Regions from separate parts of the Streptomyces sp. NPDC088766 genome, predicted to be linked through region 3. Evidence: riboswitches for the same ligand, from Rfam matches in the RefSeq annotation. Region 3 holds a riboswitch; each other region holds the start of a gene.
The links. A riboswitch is a leader RNA that binds a small molecule or an ion and turns the genes downstream of it on or off. The one in region 3 is predicted to bind thiamine pyrophosphate.
Positions count from the first base shown of each region.

Region 1: another riboswitch for thiamine pyrophosphate. It lies ahead of thiO (glycine oxidase ThiO); the one in region 3 lies ahead of ACIP5W_RS31330 (thiamine ABC transporter substrate binding subunit).
Region 2: another riboswitch for thiamine pyrophosphate. It lies ahead of thiC (phosphomethylpyrimidine synthase ThiC); the one in region 3 lies ahead of ACIP5W_RS31330 (thiamine ABC transporter substrate binding subunit).

Region 1 is NZ_JBIVKQ010000013.1:109,321-116,832, reverse strand. It holds gene ACIP5W_RS19745 (Rv2175c family DNA-binding protein) at 52-417, opposite strand; gene ACIP5W_RS19740 (NAD(P)/FAD-dependent oxidoreductase) at 524-1,786, opposite strand; gene ACIP5W_RS19735 (hypothetical protein) at 1,819-2,169, opposite strand; TPP riboswitch at 2,222-2,333, shown strand; gene thiO (glycine oxidase ThiO) at 2,331-3,494, shown strand; gene thiS (sulfur carrier protein ThiS) at 3,491-3,691, shown strand; gene ACIP5W_RS19720 (thiazole synthase) at 3,695-4,489, shown strand; gene pknB (Stk1 family PASTA domain-containing Ser/Thr kinase) at 4,947-6,881, shown strand; gene ACIP5W_RS19710 (deoxyribonuclease IV) at 6,971-7,512, shown strand, end outside.
Region 2 is NZ_JBIVKQ010000003.1:180,618-188,129, forward strand. It holds gene ACIP5W_RS06095 (VWA domain-containing protein) at 1-1,415, opposite strand, end outside; gene thiC (phosphomethylpyrimidine synthase ThiC) at 1,584-3,380, opposite strand; TPP riboswitch at 3,373-3,562, opposite strand; gene ACIP5W_RS06105 (YibE/F family protein) at 3,634-5,310, shown strand; gene ACIP5W_RS06110 (SsgA family sporulation/cell division regulator) at 5,484-5,930, opposite strand; gene ACIP5W_RS06115 (IclR family transcriptional regulator) at 6,029-6,895, opposite strand; gene ACIP5W_RS06120 (DUF5326 family protein) at 7,092-7,304, opposite strand; gene ACIP5W_RS06125 (cupin domain-containing protein) at 7,482-7,512, opposite strand, start outside.
Region 3 is NZ_JBIVKQ010000030.1:55,946-63,457, reverse strand. It holds gene frr (ribosome recycling factor) at 1-240, shown strand, start outside; gene ACIP5W_RS31345 (phosphatidate cytidylyltransferase) at 240-1,466, shown strand; gene ACIP5W_RS31340 (hypothetical protein) at 1,565-1,741, shown strand; gene rlmN (23S rRNA (adenine(2503)-C(2))-methyltransferase RlmN) at 1,785-2,891, shown strand; TPP riboswitch at 2,949-3,056, shown strand; gene ACIP5W_RS31330 (thiamine ABC transporter substrate binding subunit) at 3,158-4,219, shown strand; gene ACIP5W_RS31325 (ABC transporter permease) at 4,195-5,913, shown strand; gene ACIP5W_RS31320 (ABC transporter ATP-binding protein) at 5,913-6,929, shown strand; gene ACIP5W_RS31315 (LAETG motif-containing sortase-dependent surface protein) at 7,249-7,512, opposite strand, start outside.

The sequences.
Region 1 (7,512 bases), on a different contig from region 3:
GAGAGCGGCGGATCCGTGGAGAGCGGCGGATCCGTGGAGCGGATCCGCGGCTCAGACGGCGAGCGCCTGGGCGCGGCGCTTCACCTCCGTGCCGCGATTCTCGCTCAGTGCCTGCGCCGGGGTCCCCGGCAGGGACGGGTCGGGCGTGAACAGCCACTCCAGCATCTCTTCGTCCGTGAAGCCGTCGTCCCGCAGCAGGGTCAGGGTCCCGGACAGGCCCTTGGTCACCTTGTCCTCGTCGATGAAGGCGGCGGGGACGTGCAGCGCCCTGTTCTCACCACGGCGTACGGCGATGAGCTGGCCTTCCTTGACCAGCTGCCGCACACGCGTCACGTCGACATCGAGCATCTCCGCGATGTCGGGCAGGGTGAGCCAGGCGGGGACGAGAGCATCGATCTTTGCGTCAATCTCGGTCACCCCTCAAGACTGCCATCCCGGACCGGCAGTCGGTACCCGAGGCTCCCCTCAGGGGGACGGGGCCGCCGCCGGACGCCGCGGGACTCCTCCGGACGGAGCACCGCGGTCACGCCCGGGAAGGCCCCGGTCGGGCCGTCGCCGTCTTGAGCGGCCGCTCCGGGTCCACGACCAGCTCCGGGTCGACCGGCGTGCCCGACTCGATCAGCCGGCGGCCCTGCGCGAGGTCGCGCGGGCGGCCCACCGCCAGCAGGGCGACCAGGCGGTCGTCGCGCAGCCAGCAGACCGTCCAGGCCGGTCCGGCGGGGTCGCCGCGCCACAGGGTGGTGTCGGCGCCGCCGTGGTGCCCGGCGTACTGGACGAAGCGGCCGAACTGCTCCGACCAGAAGTACGGGACCGGGTCGTAGACCGCGGGCGCCTCGTCGCCGGCCGTGCCGAGGATGTTCGCGGCGACCGTGCGCGGGCCCTGGAGGGCGTTGTCCCAGTGGTGGACCAGGAGGCGCTCGCCGTACCGCCCGGAGGGGAAGGACGCGCAGTCGCCGACCGCGTACACGTCGGGCAGGGAGGTGCGCAGGCCGGCGTCGGCCACGACCTCGCCGTGCGGCCCCAGCTCGATGCCCGAGCCGGTCAGCCAGGCCGTGGCGGGGCGGGCGCCGATGCCGACCACGACGGCGTCGGCGGACAGCCGGGACCCGTCGTCGAGGAGGACCGCGCCGGGCTCGACGCGCCGCACGCGCGTGTGGGTGCGCAGTTCGGTGCCGCTGTCGGCGTACCAGGCGGTCATCGCGGCGGCGACGTCGGCGGGCAGGGCGCCGGCCAGCGGCCGGTCGGCGGCCTCGACGACGGTGACCGCGCAGCCGGCCTCGCGCGCGGCGGTGGCGAACTCGGCGCCGATCCAGCCGGCGCCGACGACGACGATGTCGTGACGGCCGGCGAGCACCGGCCGCAGCCGTTCGGCGTCGTCCAGGGTGCGCAGCAGATGGACGCCGGGGACGCCCTCGGCGCCGGGCAGCCGGATCGGTTCGGCGCCGGTGGCGAGCACGAGGACGTCGTACGGGACGGGCCCGGACCCGGTGTCGAGTTCGTGGTCGGCGGGGCGGACCCCGAGGGCCTCGCTGCCGAGCCGGAGTTCGACGTCGAGGCTCTCGAAGTCGACGTCGAAGGCGGAGTGCTCGGCCTTGCCGAGCAGGACGGCCTTGGACAGCGGGGGCCGGTCGTAGGGCTGGTGGGGTTCGGCGCCGACGACGGTCACCGTGCCGTCGAAGCCCTGTTCGCGCAGGGCGACCGCGGTCTGCACCCCGGCCATCCCGGCGCCGACGACGACCACCCGTCGCGCCGCCCGTCCGTCTTCTTCCCGCGTCTGCTCGCTCACCCGGCCACCTTAGACAGCTGACGTGTTGTCAGTCAGCCGTCCTGCTGCGTGATCTGCTCCACCGCACTGGTCCCGCTGCCGGTCCGCGACTCCCACTCCCAGGTCTCGTCGAGGCGCAGCCGCCCGTCGGGCAGCTCGACGACCGTGGACGCGCAGTGCCCGGACGACGTCGTCCCGTCGTGCCCCAGCTGGACGTACCGGAAGTCCAGCCGGTCCCCCTGCCGGGTCCCCACGAGATGCCCGCGGACGACGTCGCCGCCCGCGTAGTCGGCCCAGACCACGCCGTCGCGTTCGCGGTACGTGAAGCGGGTGCGGGTGCCGACCTGACCGGGGGCCTGGTCGGCCACCGGGGCCAGGACCAGGCCGTCGAGCGAACGGGCCACGAGAGGAGACTCCCTTACCGAGACGGAGGACGGGGGGCTAGGGTGGCCAACCTAGAGCACTCGCGGGAGCCCGGACGCACCGGGCTGAGAGGGAGGCTGGCGGCCTCCGACCGTACGAACCTGATCCGGGTCATGCCGGCGAAGGGAGGGGCTGGACGCCCATGTCCTCAGACAAGTCGGACGTCCTCGTCGTCGGGGGCGGCATCATCGGGCTGGTCACCGCGTGGCGGGCCGCGCAGCGCGGGCTCGCCACGGCGGTGCTGGATCCCGCGCCGGGCGGCGGGGCCGCGCAGGTGGCGGCCGGGATGCTCGCCGCCGTCTCCGAACTGCACCACGGCGAACAGACACTGCTCGGCCTGAACCTGGAATCGGCCCGCCGCTACCCGGACTTCGCGGCCGAGCTGACCGAACTGACCGGTCACGACCTGGGCTACCGCCGCTCCGGGACCCTCGCGGTCGCGCTGGACGCCGACGACCGCGCCCATCTGCGGGAACTGCACGCCCTGCAACGGCAGTCGGGGCTGGCCTCGGAGTGGCTGTCCGGCCGGGAGTGCCGGCGGCTGGAGCCCATGCTCGCGCCCGGGGTGCGGGGCGGGCTGCGGGTGGACGGGGACCACCAGATCGATCCGCGGCGGCTGGTGGCGGCGCTGGCGGCCGCCTGTGAGCGGGCGGGCGTGGCCTTCCACCGCGACCGGGCGGAGCGGCTGACGGTGTCGGCCGGGCGCGCCACGGGGGTGCGCACGCGCGCGGGTACGGCACTCGCGGCGCGGCAGGTGGTGCTCGCGGCGGGCAGCCTCAGCGGGCGGCTCGCGGGCGTCCCGGCGGAGGTGCTGCCGCCGGTGCGGCCGGTGAAGGGGCAGGTGCTTCGGCTGACCGTGCCGCGGCGGTACGCGCCGTTCCTGACCCGGACGGTCCGGGCCGTGGTGCGCGGCAGCCAGGTCTACCTGGTGCCGCGCGAGAACGGCGAGCTGGTCGTCGGGGCGACGAGCGAGGAACTGGGCTGGGACACGACGGTGACGGCGGGCGGCGTGTACGAGCTGCTGCGGGACGCCCACGAACTGATCCCCGGCATCACCGAGCTGCCGCTCACCGAGACCCGCGCGGGGCTGCGTCCCGGCTCGCCGGACAACGCGCCGCTGCTCGGGCCGACGGGGCTGGACGGTCTGCTGCTGGCGACCGGGCACTACCGCAACGGCGTGCTGCTGGCGCCGGTCACCGGGGACGCGCTGGCGCACGCGCTGGTCACCGGCGAACTTCCCGCCGAGGCCCGTCCCTTCACCCCCCGGCGCTTCCACGCCGCCGCACTCTCGGAGCAGCCCGCATGAAGATCTCGGTGAACGGTGAGCGGCGCGAGGTCGCTCCCGGCACGGCACTCGACAGCGTCGTACGGTCCCTGACGCCGGCGTCCTCCGGGGTGGCCGCGGCCCTCAACGAAACCGTCGTCCCGCGCGCGCGGTGGTCCGCCACCGCCCTCTCCGACGGAGACCGCGTGGAAGTCCTCACCGCCGTCCAGGGAGGCTGAGCCATGGCCGACGATCCCTTCGTCCTCGGCGGTACGGCGTACTCGTCCCGTCTGATCATGGGGACGGGCGGCGCGCCCAGCCTGGAGGTGCTGGAGCGGGCGCTGGTCGCGTCCGGCACCGAGCTGACCACCGTCGCGATGCGCCGGGTGGACCCCTCGGTGCACGGGTCCGTGCTGTCGGTCCTGGAACGGCTCGGCGTCGGGGTGCTGCCGAACACGGCGGGGTGCTTCACGGCCGGGGAGGCGGTCCTGACGGCACGGCTGGCACGGGAGGCGCTGGGGACCGACCTGGTCAAGCTGGAGGTCGTCGCCGACGAGCGGACGCTGCTGCCCGATCCGATCGAGCTGCTGGACGCGGCGGAGACGCTGGTCGACGACGGGTTCACGGTGCTGCCGTACACGAACGACGATCCGGTGCTGGCGCGGAAGCTGGAGGACGTCGGGTGTGCGGCGGTGATGCCGCTGGGGTCGCCGATCGGATCCGGGCTGGGCATTCGCAACCCCCACAACTTCCAGCTGATCGTCGAGCACGCGCGCGTGCCGGTGATCCTGGACGCGGGCGCCGGTACGGCGTCGGACGTGGCACTGGCGATGGAGCTCGGGTGCGCGGGGGTGATGCTGGCGTCGGCGGTGACGCGGGCGCAGGAGCCGGTGCTGATGGCCCGGGCGATGCGGGGGGCCGTGGAGGCGGGGAGGCTGGCCCGGCTCGCGGGCCGCATTCCCCGCCGTCACTTCGCGCAGGCGTCGTCGCCGGAGGAGGGCCGCGCCACCCTCGACCCGGAACGGCCGGCCTTCTGACGGCGTCTCCCGTTCCCCGCCCGCCCGGCCGGCCGGGCGGGCGGGCGGGCGGTGGCCGTCGCCCGAGGGGGCCCGGCGCCGTCGGCGGCCGGTCGCCCGGCCGGGCCGGTGGTCGTGGGCGGCCGGACGTCGCTCGGCGGGTGCGACGCGGGCCGGACCGGTGGACGCCGGCGGTGCTTAGTGGCCGCGGACCTCGGTCGGTTCCCGGGCGGGTGTAACGGGTGGCGCGTGGGCGGGTGTCACGGGTGGCGCGTGGGCGGGTGTCACGGGTGGCGCGTGGGCGGGTGTCACGGGTGACGCGTGGGCGGGTGTCACGGGTGACGCGTGGGCGGGTGACGGCTTCGGGCGGGCGCGCACGCCGCCCGGTCGTGTCGCTCGTCACAGGTCCGCTTCAGTCCCGCTGCGATACCGGTGTGAGCGGTGAGGGGTGTCGGTGCGGGCTCGTAGACTCGCCTGCGTGGACACGACCCTTCAGGACCCTCTGGTCGGGCAGGTGCTCGACGGGCGTTATCGCGTGGACGCGCGGATCGCGGTCGGCGGGATGGCCACGGTCTACCGGGCCGTGGACACCCGCCTCGACCGCGTTCTCGCGCTCAAGGTGATGCACCCGGCCCTCGCGGCCGACGTCTCCTTCGTCGAGCGCTTCATCCGCGAGGCCAAGTCCGTGGCCCGGCTGGCGCACCCGAACGTCGTCCAGGTGTTCGACCAGGGGACCGACGGGTCGTACGTCTACCTCGCGATGGAGTACGTCGCCGGCTGCACCCTGCGGGACGTGCTGCGCGAGCGCGGCGCACTCCAGCCGCGGGCCGCGCTGGACATCCTGGAGCCGGTCCTGGCCGCGCTCGGAGCCGCGCACCGCGCCGGGTTCGTGCACCGGGACATGAAGCCGGAGAACGTGCTGATAGGGGACGACGGCCGGGTCAAGGTCGCCGACTTCGGCCTGGTCAGGTCCGTGGACACCGTGACCAGCACCACGGGAGCCGTCCTCGGCACCGTCGCCTACCTCGCGCCCGAGCAGATGGAACAGGGCACCACCGACGCACGCGTGGACGTCTACGCCTGCGGGGTCGTGCTCTACGAGATGCTGACCGGCGACAAGCCGCACGACGGCGACACCCCCGCCGTGGTGCTCTACAAGCACCTCCACGAGGACGTGCCGCCGCCCTCCGCCGCCGTCCCCGGCATGGCGTTCGCGCTGGACGAGCTGGTGGCGTCGGCCACCGCCCGCACCCCCGACGTCCGTCCGGCCGACGCCGTGGCCCTGCTCGCGCAGGTCCGTGAGGCGCGGGCCGCTCTCGACGAGGCCCAGCTGGACGCGCTGCCGCCGCAGGCCCTGTCGGCGGACCGCGACATCGCCGAGGACCGCACCAGCGTGATCCCGCGCTCGCTCACGGTCCCGCGCCCCCTGCCCGTCGACGACGGCGGGCAGGGCCCCGACGGGGACCCGATGAACCGGACGTCCCGGTTCGCGGCGGAGCCCCCGCCGCCCCGGCGCCGCTCGGTGCGGCCCCGCCGCCAAGTGGTCGCGATCCTCGCCGCCGCCCTGCTGGTGCTCGGCGTCGGCGCGGGCGTCTGGTACATCAGCTCGGGCCAGTTCACCAAGGTCCCGGCGGTGCTCACCCAGACCGAGGCGCAGGCCAGGGAGCGGCTGGAGGCGGCCGGGCTGGACGTCGGCGAGGTGAAGCACGCCTACAGCGACACGGTCGAGCGCGGCACCGTCGTCAGCACGGACCCGGGGCCGGGCGCCCGTATCCGTGCCAACGACTCGGTGGCCCTCACCGTCTCCGACGGCCCCGAGACGGTGAAGGTGCCGGATGTGAAGGGCTCGCGGCTGGACAAGGCCGAGGACCTGCTGAAGTCGGACGGGCTGGAGCCCGGCCTGGTGACCGAGGCGTTCAGCGAGGACGTCCTCAAGGGCTTCGTGATCAGCAGCAGCCCGGCGGCCGGCACCGAGCGGCGGGCGGGCTCGGCGGTCTCCCTCGTGGTCAGCAAGGGCAGCCCCGTCGAGGTCCCGGACGTCACCGGCAAGGACCTGGACGACGCGCGGGCCGAGCTGGAGGAGGCCGGCCTGGAGGTGAAGGTCTCCGCCGGGGAGGTCACCTCCGAGTTCGACAAGGGCCAGGTCGCCGCCCAGTCACCGGGTGCGGAGGAGGAGGTCGCCGACGGCGACACGGTGACGCTGACCCTGTCCAAGGGCCCGGAGATGGTCGAGGTCCCGGACGTGGTGGGCGCGAGCGTCGACGACGCCAAGGCCGAGCTGGAGAAGGCCGGCTTCGAGGTGGACGAGGACCGCGGCCTGCTGGGCCTGTTCGGCGACACGGTCAAGAGCCAGTCCGTGGACGGCGGCGAGACGGCCCCCAAGGGATCGACGATCACGATCACCATCCGGTGACGGTGGCTGCCCGACCGCCCTGCGGTGCCGGTGGCGCCAGACCGCCCTGCGGTGACCGGGCCGCACCGGCGGCATGACACCCTGAACGGGTGAGTTCCGCGCACCCCTTCCCCTCCCGCAATCCCGTCGGCGGCCATGTCCCGGTGGCCGGCGGTCTGCACTCCGTGGGCATGTCCTACGCCCGTGACCTCAAGGCCGAGACGGTCCAGGTCTTCGTCGCCAACCCGCGCGGCTGGGCCACCCCGGCGGGCAACCCGGCGCAGGACGCGGCGTTCCGGGAGGCCTGCGCGGCGGAGTCGGTGCCGGCGTACGTGCACGCGCCGTACCTGATCAACTTCGGCTCGCACACCGAGGCGACGGCGGAGCGGTCGGTGGAGTCCCTGCGGCACTCGCTGCGCCGGGGGCGGGAGATCGGCGCGCTGGGCGTGGTCGTGCACACGGGGAGCGCGACGGGCGGGCGGGACCGGGGCGTGGCCCTGAAGCAGGTCCGGGAGTACCTGCTGCCGCTGCTGGACGAGCTGACCCACGACGACGACCCGTTCCTGCTGCTGGAGTCGACGGCCGGGCAGGGCGCCTCGCTCTGCTCGCGGACCTGGGACTTCGGGCCGTACTTCGAGGCGCTGGACGCCCA
Region 2 (7,512 bases), on a different contig from region 3:
GGGTCCGGGACCGTGCTGATGTCGTCGACGGCGAAGAAGCCCACGTTGTCCACGCGTCGGCCGGATAGCGTGTCGAACCGCTCGAGGACGCCGTAGTTGGAGCGGCCGAGTCCGACGAACTGCCAGAAGATCGGCTCCTCCACCGCGGCGCGCAGCTCCTTCTCGATCGCGGCGTCGCGGTAGACGCCTCCGTCGGAGAAGAACAGCACCAGCGTCGGAGCTGCCGCCGGGTTCGCCCGGACGAAGTCTCTGACCTGGGCGATGACCTTCTGTTCCTCGTTCTGGATGCCGACCGAGCGCATGTCGACCTGGCCCGGTTGCAGCCCTTTCTGCGGCTTCTTGCTCCGCCGGAACAGGCTGATCTCCCCCACCCGCACATGCAGCCGCAGCCACTCGGGAAGCTCCCCGAGGCGCAGATCCGGCAGCCGGGCCGGGTTCGAGGCGAACGTCCAGGCCTGCATCTCGCCGTCGTCGTCGAGCTGTGCCGCCACCGCGGCCATGCGTTCGACCACGTCCGCCACCACACCGCCGGAGTACAGGAACGACATGGACCCCGATGCGTCGAGCACCAGAACGACCCGCGCGCTGACCCCGGCCGCACCACGCTTGCTCAGGCTGACGGCCACCTGTTGCTTGCGCAGGGACAGCCGCTTGCGCATGTCGACGGGAAGGCGTTCCTCTCCCTTGGTCAGCCGGGCGCCCCCGGAGGACGACGCGGACACGGCGGCGGAGGGGGCCGGAGCGGGAGGCGGCGACGTGGGCACGGCCGGAGGAGGCCAGGGCGCGGCCGACGGAGGCGGGGGCGACACGGGCGCGACGGGTGGAGGCGGCGGAGGCGTGCGTACGGACGACGCCCCGGGGCCGGCTGCCGTGGCGGCGGGCTCCTCATCGACGCTGATCCCGAAGTCGGTGGCCAGGCCCGCGAGCCCGGAGGCATACCCCTGTCCGACCGCCCGGAACTTCCAGCGCCCCTCCCTCAGGTACAGCTCACCGCCGACGAAAGCGGTCTCGGTCTCCCCCCGCATATCGAACCGCGCCAACTCCGCCAAGCCCCCGGCATCGAGCAGCCTGAGCGTCAGACCGGCCACCTGCCCGAAGGTGCCGCCGTCGGCGGACGCGCACAGTTCCACGCGGGCGACGACGCTCTCCAGCGAACGCAGGTCCACCTCGACCGTGTCGGTGGTGACGCCGCCGGCGCTCCGCTTCCCCAGATGCCGCACGGCGCCGGAGGCGTGCCGCGGCTGGTTGTAGAAGACGAAGTCCGCGTCGTCACGCACCTTGCCGGCGGCCGTCAGCAGCAGGGCCGATACGTCCACGTCCGGCCCGCCGCCCTGTTCGGACCAGCTGATCTCGACGCGTACGGACGGCACATCGACCGGCAGATTGGCGCCCTTGCTCATGGATTGCGCTGTCATGACACCAGTCTGCCGAGCCACACTCCAGAAACACCTCCCCCGACGGAAACCAACGGCCGCCCGCGTCCCACCCTCGGCCCGGCCACCGCCGGCGCCGCCCCCGGCCCTGAGCACCGCGGCCCCGCTGCCGTGCCCCAACCGGCACGGCAGCGGCGCCGTTACCGCGCGTCAGTCCGCGATCGGCAGATACACCCGATTGCCCGCGGCCGCGAACTCCTTGGACTTCTGCGCCATTCCCTCCTCGACCTCCTCCCGACTGCCTCCGTGCTCCCGGCGGATGTCTTGGGAGATCTTCATCGAGCAGAACTTCGGCCCGCACATCGAGCAGAAGTGGGCCGTTTTCGCCGGTTCGGCCGGCAGTGTCTCGTCGTGGAACTCTCGTGCGGTGTCCGGGTCGAGAGCCAGGTTGAACTGGTCCTCCCACCGGAACTCGAAGCGGGCGTCGGACAGCGCGTCGTCCCATTCCTGCGCACCGGGGTGCCCCTTGGCGAGGTCGGCTGCGTGGGCGGCGATCTTGTAGGTGATGACGCCGGTCTTGACGTCGTCACGGTTGGGCAGGCCCAGGTGTTCCTTGGGTGTGACGTAACAGAGCATCGCCGTGCCCCACCAGGCGATCATCGCGGCACCGATGCCGGAGGTGATGTGGTCGTACGCCGGGGCGACGTCCGTCGTCAGCGGGCCGAGCGTATAGAACGGAGCCTCATCGCAGATCTCCTGCTGAAGGTCGATGTTCTCCTTGATCTTGTGCATCGGGACGTGTCCCGGGCCTTCGATCATGGTCTGAACATGGAAACGCTTCGCGATGCGGTTGAGTTCCCCGAGGGTGCGCAGCTCCGCGAACTGGGCCTCGTCGTTGGCGTCCGCGATCGAGCCGGGCCGCAGCCCGTCGCCCAGCGAGTACGTGACGTCATAGGCCGCGAGGATCTCGCAGAGCTCCTCGAAGTTCTCGTAGAGGAACGATTCCTTGTGATGGGCCAGGCACCACGCGGCCATGATCGAGCCGCCACGGGAGACGATGCCGGTCTTGCGGTTCGCCGTCAGCGGGACGTACGGCAGGCGCACGCCCGCGTGGACGGTCATGTAGTCCACGCCCTGCTCGGCCTGCTCGATCACGGTGTCCTTGTAGATCTCCCAGGTCAGCTCCTCCGCCCGGCCGTCGACCTTCTCCAGCGCCTGATAGAGCGGCACCGTGCCGATGGGGACCGGCGAGTTGCGCAGCACCCACTCACGGGTGGTGTGGATGTTGCGGCCGGTGGACAGGTCCATGACCGTGTCGGCGCCCCATCGGGTGGCCCAGGTCATCTTCTCGACCTCCTCCTCGATGGAGGAGGTCACCGCCGAGTTGCCGATATTGGCGTTGACCTTCACCAGGAACCGCTTGCCGATGATCATCGGCTCGATCTCCGGGTGGTTGACGTTGGCGGGCAGCACCGCACGTCCGGCCGCGATCTCCTCACGGACGACTTCGGGCTCCACGTTCTCCCGGATGGCCACGTACTCCATCTCCGGCGTGATCTCGCCCCGGCGTGCGTAGGCGAGTTGAGTGACCGCCTGCCCGTCCCGGCCACGGCGCGGCAGGCGGGGCCGTCCGGGGAAGACCGCGTCGAGGTTGCGCAGTCCGCCGCGCGGCGAGGTGTGTTTGATCCCGTCGTCCTCCGGACGGACGGGGCGGCCCGCGTACTCCTCCGTGTCGCCGCGGGCGATGACCCAGTTCTCCCGCAGAAGCGGCAACCCCCTGCGGACGTCCGTCTCGACGAGCGGATCGGTGTACGGGCCGGAGGTGTCGTACAGCGTGACCGACTGCCCGTTGGTGAGGTGCACCTGACGGACCGGCACGCGCAGGTCGGAGCGCGGACCCTCGACATACGCCTTGTGCCATCCGATGGACTTCCCGGCCTCCCCGTCGACAGAGACCTCGTCGGAGGTCTGCGCGGAGGCAGGCGTGCGTGCGTCCTTGTTGGTCATGAGACCTACTCCCTACGCCGGCATTACCCGGTAACAGGTTCAGCGGTCGACGCAGCGGCTTCCGTCTGCCGGCGATTCATGTGAAACATCACTCGGTGAAGGTGACGTTCCACGTGAAACATCGCAAAGACGGAGGTCAGCGCCCTCTCAGCCCGGTGCTCCGAGCTCCCGCGTGTGCAAAAGTGCCTCCACGCTAGCGCCCTTTGTGGCGCGGTGAACAGTGGGCCTCGGTCGTTCTTGCGATGATCGGGCGGTGACCACGACACCCCATCCTCCGTTCCCACCGCCCGAACAGCCCCGCGGTCCGGGCATTCCTCCCGCCGCACGCCCCGGGCGGGGGCAGGGGCACGGCCCCAGTGGCGGTTCCGTTCCCGGATCGGGCCCTCGTCCGGGTCCGGGTGCCGGTCCGGGTGCCGGTCCGGGTCTGGGTGCGGGGCCCGACGACGGGTACGGCTTCGGCAACGAGGGCGGACAAGGCTCCGGCGGAGGCGGAGGCAACGGCCCCGGCCCCGGTGACGGGCACGGTTCAGATGACGGCCATGGTCACGGACATGGTCCTGGCGGCGGGCACGGCAGCCATGCCCCCGGTCCGGGCGGCGGCCACGGGCACAGCCACAGTCATGGCCCGGCCGCCCCCGTCTCCAAGCATCTGCGCAAGGTCATCGCGGCCGTTCTCATCCCCTTCGCGGTGGCCGTGCTCGCCGGTCTGGTCGTGCTGTGGCCCGGCGGTGCCCCGGCACACGAACGCACCGGCGTCGGCTTCGACCGGCAGACGCAGCGGGCGACGGTCTCCAACGTCGAGAACATCAGCTGCTCGTCGGCGAACGCCTCGGGCGGCACCCCCACCGGCGACACCTCCACCGCTGAAGGTTCCTCCGCGGCCCAGCAGGCGAGCGGCACCTGCAAGAAGGCCACGATCCGCGTGGACACCGGCGCGGACAAGGGCCGTACTTTCACGGAGATCGTCCAGCCGGACCAGTCACGGCAGCTGCACGAGGGGCAGAAGGTCGTGGTCGCCTACGAACCCTCCGCGCCGAAGGACCTTCAGTACTCGGTGACCGACGTGGACCGCCGCGTCCCGCTGACCCTGCTCGCCCTCGTCTTCGCCGTCGCCGTCGTGGTCGTCGGGCGGCTGCGGGGTGTCATGGCGCTGGTCTCGCTGGCGATCAGCTTCATGGTGCTGAACTTCTTCGTCCTGCCTGCGATCCTGCAAGGCTCGAACCCGCTCGCGGTGGCGGTCGTGGGGGCGAGCGCCATCATGCTCATCGCTCTCTACCTGTGTCACGGTCTGTCGGCCCGCACCTCCGTGGCGGTTCTGGGCACCCTCATCTCCCTGCTGCTGATCGGCGTCCTCGGCTCCTGGTTCGTCGACTGGGCGGCGCTCACCGGCAACACGGACGACAACACAGGTCTGATCCACGGCCTGTACCCGACGATCGACATGAGTGGCCTGCTCCTCGCCGGGGTCATCATCGGGTCGCTCGGTGTCCTGGACGACGTCACGGTCACCCAGACGTCGGCGGTCTGGGAACTGCACGAGGCCAACCCCACGATGGGCTGGCGGGGGCTGTACCGGGCGGGCATCCGGATCGGTCGCGACCACATCGCGTCCGTGGTCAACACGCTCGTCCTGGCCTACGCCGGTGCCGCCCTGCCGCTGCTGCTGCTGTTCTCCATCGCGCAGAGCAGCGTCGGCACGGTTGCCAACAGCGAGCTGGTCGCCGAGGAGATCGTGCGCACGCTGGTCGGTTCGATCGGTCTGGTCGCGTCGGTTCCGGTGACCACGGCACTTGCCGCGCTCGTGGTGTCGGCGGACCGGTCGGGTACGGGCGCCGTCACTGCGGCAGCTCCGGCGGCGCCGGGGGCGGGTACGGCCGGTACGGCCGCGCAGAGCGCTCGGGGTGGCCGGGGCAGGCGCCGCAAACACTGACACTCCCGGGTGTGCGAAAGGGGTCGTCGGACACGACGCGCTTCGTGCACCCGGGACGTCATGCTCCTCATGCACGCCACTTCGCCGATCGGGGCGGGCCGATCGCCAGGCGTGCCGTCACCGTTCCAGCAGAAGCGTTACTTCACCGGTGCGCCACCAGTCCCCACCAGACCTCACCCGGCACTCTGTTCCTCCGCCAGGATCCGGTCCAAGGCCTCGTCGAGATGAGCGTCGAAGTCGGCGAAAGCGCCCTCCTGCCCCAACGGGACCAGCTTGTCGGTGCGGTCGAGGAAGGCCACGAGCGGAGCCGCCGAAGAGCGGAACACCGCATGATCACAGCCCACTTGAAGCCGGATCAGTACTTCGCCCAGGAGATCCCGGTCGGCCGGCGAGACCCGCACGTCTCCCTCACCGCACGGTCTGCCCACTCCGTCGATGAGCAGCTCACGCCCGAAGGCCCAGGTCACCGGGGCATCACCGGGCAGATGAAAGGTGAGCCGTACGGCGTACGGATCGCAGGTCTCGTAGCCCAGTTCCACCGGGATGCGGAAAGAGAGCTCCTCTGAGACGAGAAAGCTCATCATGACCTCTGCCTCTACTGCCTGCACGGACTCGCGCATCGCCCTACCCCGTCATCGCCGTCGACTGGCCGGGAATCGACCCCTGACACTGCTGGCATCTTGCTGAACGTGCACAACAGATCACAAGGAGTAAGTTTTCAGATGCTGATAGAGACAGCAAGTGACCCCAGCATCCGCCCGACCTCGCTCTGCAACTGCTGTACCGCCGTCGGCAGTCGGTCGGCCTGATGAGCGGGGAGGGAGATGGCCATCGTGGCGGCGGTCGCACCCACGGTGATCGGGATCGCGGCACACACCGTGCCCAGTGCGTACTCCTGCCGCTCGACGACCGTCTCCATCCGCCGCATGCGGGCCAGCCGCCGCAGCAGGGTGTGGTCGTCCCGCACGGTGTACGGCGTGATCGACTGCACGGGGTAACGGTCCAGGTGGTCGCGACGGGACGTCTCGTCCAACTGGGCCAGCAGACACTGGCCGATGGCGTGCGCGTGTCCGGTCTCGCGGAAGTCGGCCCATTCCTCGACCGCCGGATTGCCCGGGGTGTCGGAGACACACATGACTTCGATCTCGCCGTCCTGGTAGCGGGCGTAGTACACCGGAACGCCGATCGAATCGCGCCAGTGCGCGAGGATGGCGACCACGGTGCTGCGACGTTTCTGCGCGGCTCCGCTGCCTCCCAGGCGCTCGGCCGCCTCACCGAGGAAGAACATCCCCTTGTCACGCCGCAGATAGCCCTCGTGCACGAGGGTGCGCAGCAGGTGGTACGCCGTGGGCAGCGCCAGGCCGGTCTCACGGGCGAGTTGCTTCGCCGGGGCCCCGCCGTGATGCCGGGCCACGGATTCCAGCAGTCGCACGGCGCGCTGCACGGACCCGATGAGCGTCGCCGCGGGTTGCGGCTGTTCGGGGACTCCTCCGCCCGCGGGCCGCTGGAGCAGGGGGGTGGTGGAGCACGTGCGGATGAGGGGTGGATGAGGTGCCGCGAATGCTGCGGTGTCAACCGTGGCCAAGGGTCACTCCCGAAGTTCGAGAGGGCGGTCCGTGCGGGGAACACGGGAGGGAGGGGGCGCCGCTCGCGGGGTGTGGCCCCGCGAAGGGTTCGCGACTTTAACGGCCCGCCACCGCCGACGGTCCCGCTGTCCGGAAAACTTCCCCCGGCCGAGGGAACCGGGGATCGCTGTTACCGGCGCCCGCTCCCCGCACCGCTCAAAAGTCGCCGCGTGAGGAGGAACCCGCCGTGAACTTCCGGACCACGTAGATCAGTCCGCCGACCAGTGCCACGAAGACCAGCAGCTTGAAGAGCAGGTAGATCACGAAGCCGACGACGCTCGCTATGAGGCCGCCGAACACGACCAGCGCGATGAGTGGCACCGCCACCCACTTCACCCACCACGGCAGCGCCGCGAAGATCTCTCGCATCGTCCTCGTCCTCGTCTGTGCGGTGTCCGGTGCCACCGACGGCCCGGATCTTTCGATGTCCTGCCGTCGATGCTAGGTTCCGAGGGGGTGCCTGCGGGGGCCGCGCACCCCCGGTCCTTCCCTGACCGATCCCTGAGGGAACCCCGAGGCGGCGCCTGCGCTGCCGGTCGGAGACGCTCAGCCCTCCGGCGGCGAGAACACCACCAGA
Region 3 (7,512 bases):
GAGGAGCGCCGCCGCGACTACATCAAGGTCGCCAAGGGCAAGGGCGAGGACGCCAAGGTGTCCATCCGCGCCGTGCGCCGCAAGGCCAAGGACGCCATCGACAAGCTCGTCAAGGACGGCGAGGTCGGGGAGGACGAGGGCCGCCGTGCGGAGAAGGAACTCGACGACACCACCGCGAAGTACGTCGCGCAGGTGGACGAGCTCCTGAAGCACAAGGAAGCGGAGCTGCTCGAGGTCTGATGAACGACTCTTCCTGGGGCGCTCCGCCACGTGCCGGTTCACAGGCCGGGTACTGGGGGCCCAACGATCACGGGGCCGTCCCGCACGGACCCGTCCAGGGGGCTGCCGCGGCGGGTCCCGCGTACGATGCGCCTGAGGCGCAGCAGACTCGCCCCATGCCCATCGTCCCCGACGTACCCGCTCATGGCGGAAACCAGGATGACGACCGGGGGGCCGCTCGGCTGGGCGGCCCCTTGTTCCGAGACGAGACGTTCCGCGACGGGACGTCCCACGGCGGGACGTTCCGCGACGAGACGTCCCGCGCGGGGACGTTCCGTGACGAGACCCCGTCGGCGCTGCCCCCTGCGGCGGTGCCGCAGAATCCGGAGCCCATGCCCGACGCACCACAGCCGGCACCCGTCCCGCAGAAGAAGAGCGCGGGCCGTGACCTGACTGCGGCCATAGGCGTCGGTGTCGGGCTCGGTGCGGTCATCATCGCGTCGCTGTTCGTGGTCAAGGCCGTGTTCGTCGGCGTGGTCGCGGTCGCCGTCGTCGTCGGCCTGTGGGAACTGACCAGCCGGCTCCAGGAGCGCAAGGGCATCAAGGCGCCGCTGGTGCCGCTCGCGGTCGGCGGCGCCGCCATGGTCGTCGCCGGGTACGTCCGGGGCGCCGAGGGCGCCTGGGTCGCCATGGCCCTGACCGCGCTGGCGGTCCTGGTCTGGCGGATGACGGAACCGCCGGAGGGCTACCTCAGGGACGTCACGGCCGGTGTCTTCGCCGCCTTCTACGTCCCGTTCCTGGCCACGTTCGTCTCCATGATGCTCACCGCGGACGACGGAGCGCGCCGCGTCCTGACGTTCCTGCTCCTGACCGTCGTCAGCGACACCGGGGCGTACGCCGTCGGCTGGCGCTTCGGCAAGCGCAAGCTCGCTCCGCGCATCAGCCCCGGCAAGACCCGCGAGGGCCTGCTCGGCGCGGTGTCCTTCGCGATGGTCGTGGGCGCGTTGTGCATGCAGTTCCTGATCGAGGACGGCGCCTGGTGGCAGGGTCTGCTGCTCGGCCTGGCGGTCGCGGCCAGCGCGACGCTCGGCGACCTCGGCGAGTCCATGATCAAGCGGGACCTCGGCATCAAGGACATGGGCACGCTGCTCCCCGGCCACGGCGGCATCATGGACCGCCTGGACTCCCTGCTGCCCACCGCGCCGGTGGTGTGGCTGCTGCTGGTGCTGTTCGTGGGCTCCGGCTGAGCGGTCTCCCGCCCCGCGCCCGGAACGAGCCCCCGTCCCCCGAGGACGGGGGCTCGTCGCATGAACCGGCCGGCGAACGGGCCGCTAGGATTCTCCGCATGGGGCGGGCGAGGCGCGAAGAAGACGGCAGTTATCACGGCGACCTGCAGTGCCGGTGGTGCAAGGCGCTTCTCGCGCAGAACGGGCGGCGCAGAGCGAAGTTGTACTGCGGCGGATGGCACCGCACCAAGGCGTACATCGGGTGGTGCGCGGCTGTGGCCGCCGGGCTGTTCTGAGCCGACCGGGGCACCCGAGTCGATCTGCGACACTGGAAGGGTTATGCCTGCACCCGGAGAACTCACTTTCGTCGCCCCCCGCGGAGCCAAGAAGCCGCCGCGGCATCTTGCCGACCTCTCGCCCGCCGAGCGGAAGGAGGCGGTGGCGGAGATCGGTGAGAAGCCGTTTCGTGCGAAACAGCTGTCCCAGCACTACTTCGCGCGGTTCGCGCACGACCCCGCCGAGTGGACCGACATCCCCGCCGGCGCCCGCGAGAAGCTGCGCGAGGCGTTGCTGCCCGAGCTGATGACGGTCGTACGGCATCTGTCCACGGACCAGGGGACCACCCGCAAGACGCTCTGGCGGCTGTTCGACGGCACGCTCGTGGAGTCGGTGCTGATGCGGTACCCGGACCGGGTCACCATGTGCATCAGTTCGCAGGCCGGCTGCGGGATGAACTGTCCCTTCTGCGCGACCGGGCAGGCCGGGCTGGACCGGAACCTGTCCACCGCCGAGATCGTCCACCAGATCGTGGACGGGATGCGGGCGCTGCGCGACGGGGAGGTCCCCGGAGGGCCGGCCCGGCTGTCCAACATCGTGTTCATGGGCATGGGCGAGCCGCTCGCCAACTACAAGCGGGTCGTCGGCGCGATCCGTGCGCTCACCGACCCCGCGCCCGACGGGCTGGGGCTCTCGCAGCGCGGGATCACCGTGTCGACGGTCGGGCTGGTGCCGGCCATCAACCGGTTCTCCGACGAGGGCTTCAAGTGCCGGCTCGCGATCTCGCTGCACGCTCCCGACGACGAGCTGCGCGACACCCTCGTTCCCGTGAACACGCGGTGGAAGGTGCGCGAGGTGCTCGACGCCGGGTTCGAGTACGCCGAGAAGTCCGGACGCCGGCTGTCCATCGAGTACGCGCTGATCCGCGACATCAACGACCAGGCCTGGCGGGGTGACCGGCTCGGGCGCATGCTCAGGGGCCGGCCCGTGCATGTGAACCTGATCCCGCTGAACCCGACGCCGGGCTCCAAGTGGACCGCCTCCCGGCCCGAGGACGAGAAGGCGTTCGTCGAGGCCATCGCGGCGCACGGGGTGCCCGTCACCGTCCGGGACACCCGCGGTCAGGAGATCGACGGGGCGTGTGGTCAGCTCGCCGCCACCGAGCGGTAGTCTGGCCGACGTCAGTACTGTCATGTTTTCGGACAGTGCGATGAACCAGACATCTTCATATTCCGACAGGGGAGCGCCACAGCGCTGAGAGTGCGGCAACCGGGCCGCAGACCCTCTGAACCTCGCCCAGGTCATTCTGGGTAGGAAGTTCGGTCATCACTCGAGCTGTTGCGCCCTGCCCGGGAGCCCCCTCGCGGGTCCCCGGGCAGGGCCGCGTCTCTTCCTGGTCACCTCCAGGAGGAATACCAGTGCACACCAGGACGCTCATGGCCGCGGCCGTCGGCCTCGGCCTCGTCACGCTGTCCGCCTGCGGATCGTCGGACGACGGCGGGTCCGCCCAGAGCGGGAGCAGAACCGTCACCCTCGTCAGCCACGACTCGTGGGTCGTCTCCAAGAGCGTGCTCGCCGATTTCGAGAAGCGGTCCGGCTACCGGGTGAAGGTCCTCAAGGACGGCGACGCCGGCCAGGCCGTCAACAAGGCGATCCTCACCAAGGACAACCCCCAGGGCGACGTCTTCTTCGGCGTCGACAACACCCTGCTCTCCCGCGCGCTCGACAACGGCCTCTTCCAGCCGTACCAGGCGCAGGGGCTCGATCAGGTCGACGGCCGGTACCAGCTGGACGCCGGCAAGCACCGGGTCACGCCCGTCGACCACGGCGACATCTGCGTCAACTACGACAAGAAGTACTTCGCCGACCACAAGCTGGCGCCGCCCGCCACCTTCGACGACCTGGCGAAGCCGGCGTACAAGAACCTCCTCGTCACCGAGAACGCCGCCACCTCCTCGCCCGGCCTCGGATTCCTGCTGGGCACCGCGGCGAAGTACGGCGACGAGGGCTGGCCGGACTACTGGAAGAAGCTCAAGGCCAACGGCGTGAAGGTCGTCGACGGCTGGGAGCAGGCCTACAACGAGGAGTTCTCCGGGTCGGCCGGCGGCAGGAAGGCCGGGGCGGACCGGCCGCTCGTCGTCTCCTACGCCTCCTCGCCGCCCGCCGAGGTGATCTACGGCGACCCGAAGCCGACGACCGCGCCGACCGGCGTCGCGACCGGCACCTGCTTCCGGCAGATCGAGTTCGCCGGGCTGCTGAGCAACGCGAGGAACAGCGAGGGCGGCAAGGCGCTGATCGACTTCCTGATCTCGAAGGAGTTCCAGGAGGACATGCCGCTCAACATGTTCGTCTACCCGGTGGCGAAGGGCGCGGCCGTGCCCGCCGAGTTCACCGAGTACGGCCCGGCCGCCAAGGATCCCGAGACGATGGACCCGGCGAAGATCGCCGCGGACCGCGACCAGTGGGTCAAGTCGTGGACCTCGCTCGTACTGAAGTAGACCGGCGGGCGGGCACCCGCCGCCGGCGTACCGGGAGCGCGGCGCGGCTCGGGCTCATGGCCCTGCCCGTCGCGTTCTTCGGGCTGTTCTTCGCCTACCCGGTCGCCGCGATCACCGCGCGGGGACTGCACTCCGGCGGCGGCTGGCACTTCGGGCGCCTGTTCGACGTGCTGGGGCAGTCCGACATCCGGCACGTCCTGTGGTTCACCACCTGGCAGGCGCTCGCCTCCACCGTGCTGACCCTGCTCGTCGCGCTGCCCGCCGCCTACGTCTTCGCCCGGTTCTCCTTCCCCGGCAAGCGGGTCCTGCGGGCCGTCGTGACCGTCCCGTTCGTCCTGCCGACCGTCGTCGTCGGTACGGCGTTCCTGGCGCTGGTCGGGCGCGGCGGTCTCCTCGACGACCTGTGGGGCGTACGGCTGGACACCACCGTGTGGGCGATCCTGCTGGCCCACGTCTTCTTCAACTACGCCGTGGTCGTGCGGACGGTCGGCGGGCTGTGGGCGCAGCTCGACCCGCGGCAGGAGGAGGCCGCGCGCGTGCTGGGCGCCTCGCCGCTGCGGGCCTGGCGGCAGGTCACCCTCCCGGCCCTCGGGCCGGCCGTGGCAGCCGCCGCGCTGATGGTGTTCCTCTTCACCTTCACCTCCTTCGGTGTGGTGCAGATCCTCGGCGGGCCGACGTTCTCCACGCTGGAGGTCGAGATCTACCGGCAGACCTCGGAGATCTTCGACCTGTCGACGGCCGCCGTCCTCACGATCGTCCAGTTCGCCGCCGTCGGCGCGATCCTCGCGGTGCACGCCTGGACCGTACGGCGGCGGGAGAGCGCGCTGCGGCTCGTCGACGCGGCCGCGACGGCACGGCGACCGCGCGGGGCGGGGCAGTGGGCGTTGCTGGCCGGGGTGCTCGGCACGATCGGGCTGCTGCTCGTGCTGCCGCCGGCCGTGCTGGTGCAGCGCTCCCTGGACGCCCCCGACTTCGCCTACTACCGGGCGCTGACCAGTGACGACGGCAATGTGTTCCTGGTGCCGCCGATCGAGGCGATCGGGAACTCGCTGGAGTACGCCCTCGCCGCCACCGCGATCGCGGTGACGATCGGCGCTCTGGCGGCGGCGGCCCTGACCCGGCGGGACGCCGGGCGTCTGGTCCGCGGGTTCGACGCGCTGCTGATGCTGCCGCTGGGGGTCTCCGCGGTGACCGTCGGCTTCGGGTTCCTGATCGCGCTCGACGAACCTCCGCTGGACCTGCGGGCCACCTGGATCCTGGTACCGCTCGCGCAGGCGCTGGTCGGCGTGCCCTTCGTCGTGCGGACCATGCTGCCGGTGCTGCGGGCCGTCGACGAGCGGCTGCGGGAGGCCGCGGCCGTGCTCGGGGCGTCACCGTGGCAGGTGTGGCGGGAGGTGGACCTGCCGATGGTGCGGCGGGCGCTGCTGGTCGCGGCCGGCTTCGCCTTCGCCGTGTCGCTGGGGGAGTTCGGCGCGACGGTTTTCATCGCGCGGCCCGACAACCCGACCCTGCCGGTCGCCGTGGCACGGCTGCTGGGGCGGGCCGGCGAGCTGAACTACGGCCAGGCCATGGCCCTTTCGACGATCCTGATGCTGGTGTGCGCGATCGCCCTGCTGGTGCTGGAGCGGATCCTCCCCCAGTCTCGAGCAGACTCGACCGGGGGCACCCCCGTCGACCGTACCGGGGAGTTCTGATGCTGAGGCTCGAAGGCGTGACCGTGCGGTTCGGGGACCGGGCGGTGCTGGACGCCGTCGATCTCACCGTCGTCGAGCACGAGGTGGTGTGTGTGCTCGGGCCCAGCGGCAGCGGCAAGTCGACGCTGCTGCGGGCGGTGGCCGGGCTGCAACCCCTGGACGCCGGACGGGTGGTGCTGGACGGACGGGACCAGGCGGGTGTGCCCGCGCATCGGCGCGGGCTGGGGCTGATGTTCCAGGACCATCAGCTGTTCCCGCAGCGGGACGTCGGCGGCAACGTGGCCTTCGGACTGCGCATGCGCGGCGCCGGGCGGGGACGACAGCGCGAACGGGTGGGGGAGTTGCTCGATCTGGTCGGGCTGCCGGACGCGGCCGGGCGGGCCGTCGCCGCGCTCTCCGGCGGTGAGCAGCAGCGGGTGGCGCTGGCCCGCGCGCTCGCGCCCAGCCCGCGGCTGCTGATGCTGGACGAACCGCTCGGGCAGCTCGACCGGTCGCTGCGGGAGCGGTTGGTCGTCGAACTGCGGGAACTCTTCGGCCGGTTGGGCACCACGGTGCTCGCGGTCACCCACGACCAGGGTGAGGCGTTCGCGCTGGCCGACCGGGTCGTGGTGATGCGGGACGGGCGGATCGCCCAGTCCGGCACGCCACTTGAGGTGTGGCAGCGGCCGGCGGACGCGTTCGTGGCCCGCTTCCTCGGCTTCGACAACGTGGTGGAGGCGAGCGTCACCGGGGAGGCCGCGGACACGCCGTGGGGCAAGGTGCCGGTGCCGGCCGGCTCCCCGCAGGGCACCCGCACGCTGCTGGTGCGGTCGGCCGGGGTGCGGCTGGTCGACGCCGGCCAGGGCCTGCCCTGCACGGTCGCCGCCCGCACCTTCAAGGGCACCCACGTCGCCGTCCACCTCCAGCCGCGGGACGCCCCGCGCCTGGAGGCCGCCTGCGCGCTGCGGCTGGCGCCGGAGACCGGGGACACGGTCGGGGTGGAGTTCGACGCGACCGAAATCGTCGTGCTCGACTGATCGTCCCGCCCGTACGGTGTGGCGCACGAGCCTTCTCGCACATGACCGGTACTGCGACGAAATCGCACACCGGGTAGGGCAGTCGAGGCCCATCGTGACTTCCGGTGCCGATCTGTCGGCCACCGTGCCGACCTGCCCCGACCGGTCCTTGGAGCAGCTCGTGCGGCACACGGGCGGGGCCCTGCGCCGGGTGGAGCTGCTGGTGCGGACCCGCTCGGCGATCGTGAGCTGCTGGAGTTCTGGCCGGCGAGGAAGACCTTCGGCTGAACCGGCGGGTGGCCCGCCCCGGCCGTCGGCTCGGGGCGGGCCACCCGGGTGGTCAGCGGTTGCCGGTTCCCTTGCGGCGCATGCCGAAGAAGACCGCGCCGCCGCCGACGAGGACCAGGACGGCCGCGATGCCGACGATCAGGCCGGTGCGGGAACTGGCGCCGGTCTCGGCGAGGTTGGCCTCCTGGGCGGCGGGCGACGGGGCGTTGCTCGCGGTGTCGGCGGGCGTGTTGCTGTCGCTCTGGGAGGCCGACGGGGTCGGGGTTCCCGACTTCGCCGGGGGTGAGGCGGTGTCGGAGGGGGGCGTCGACGGGGT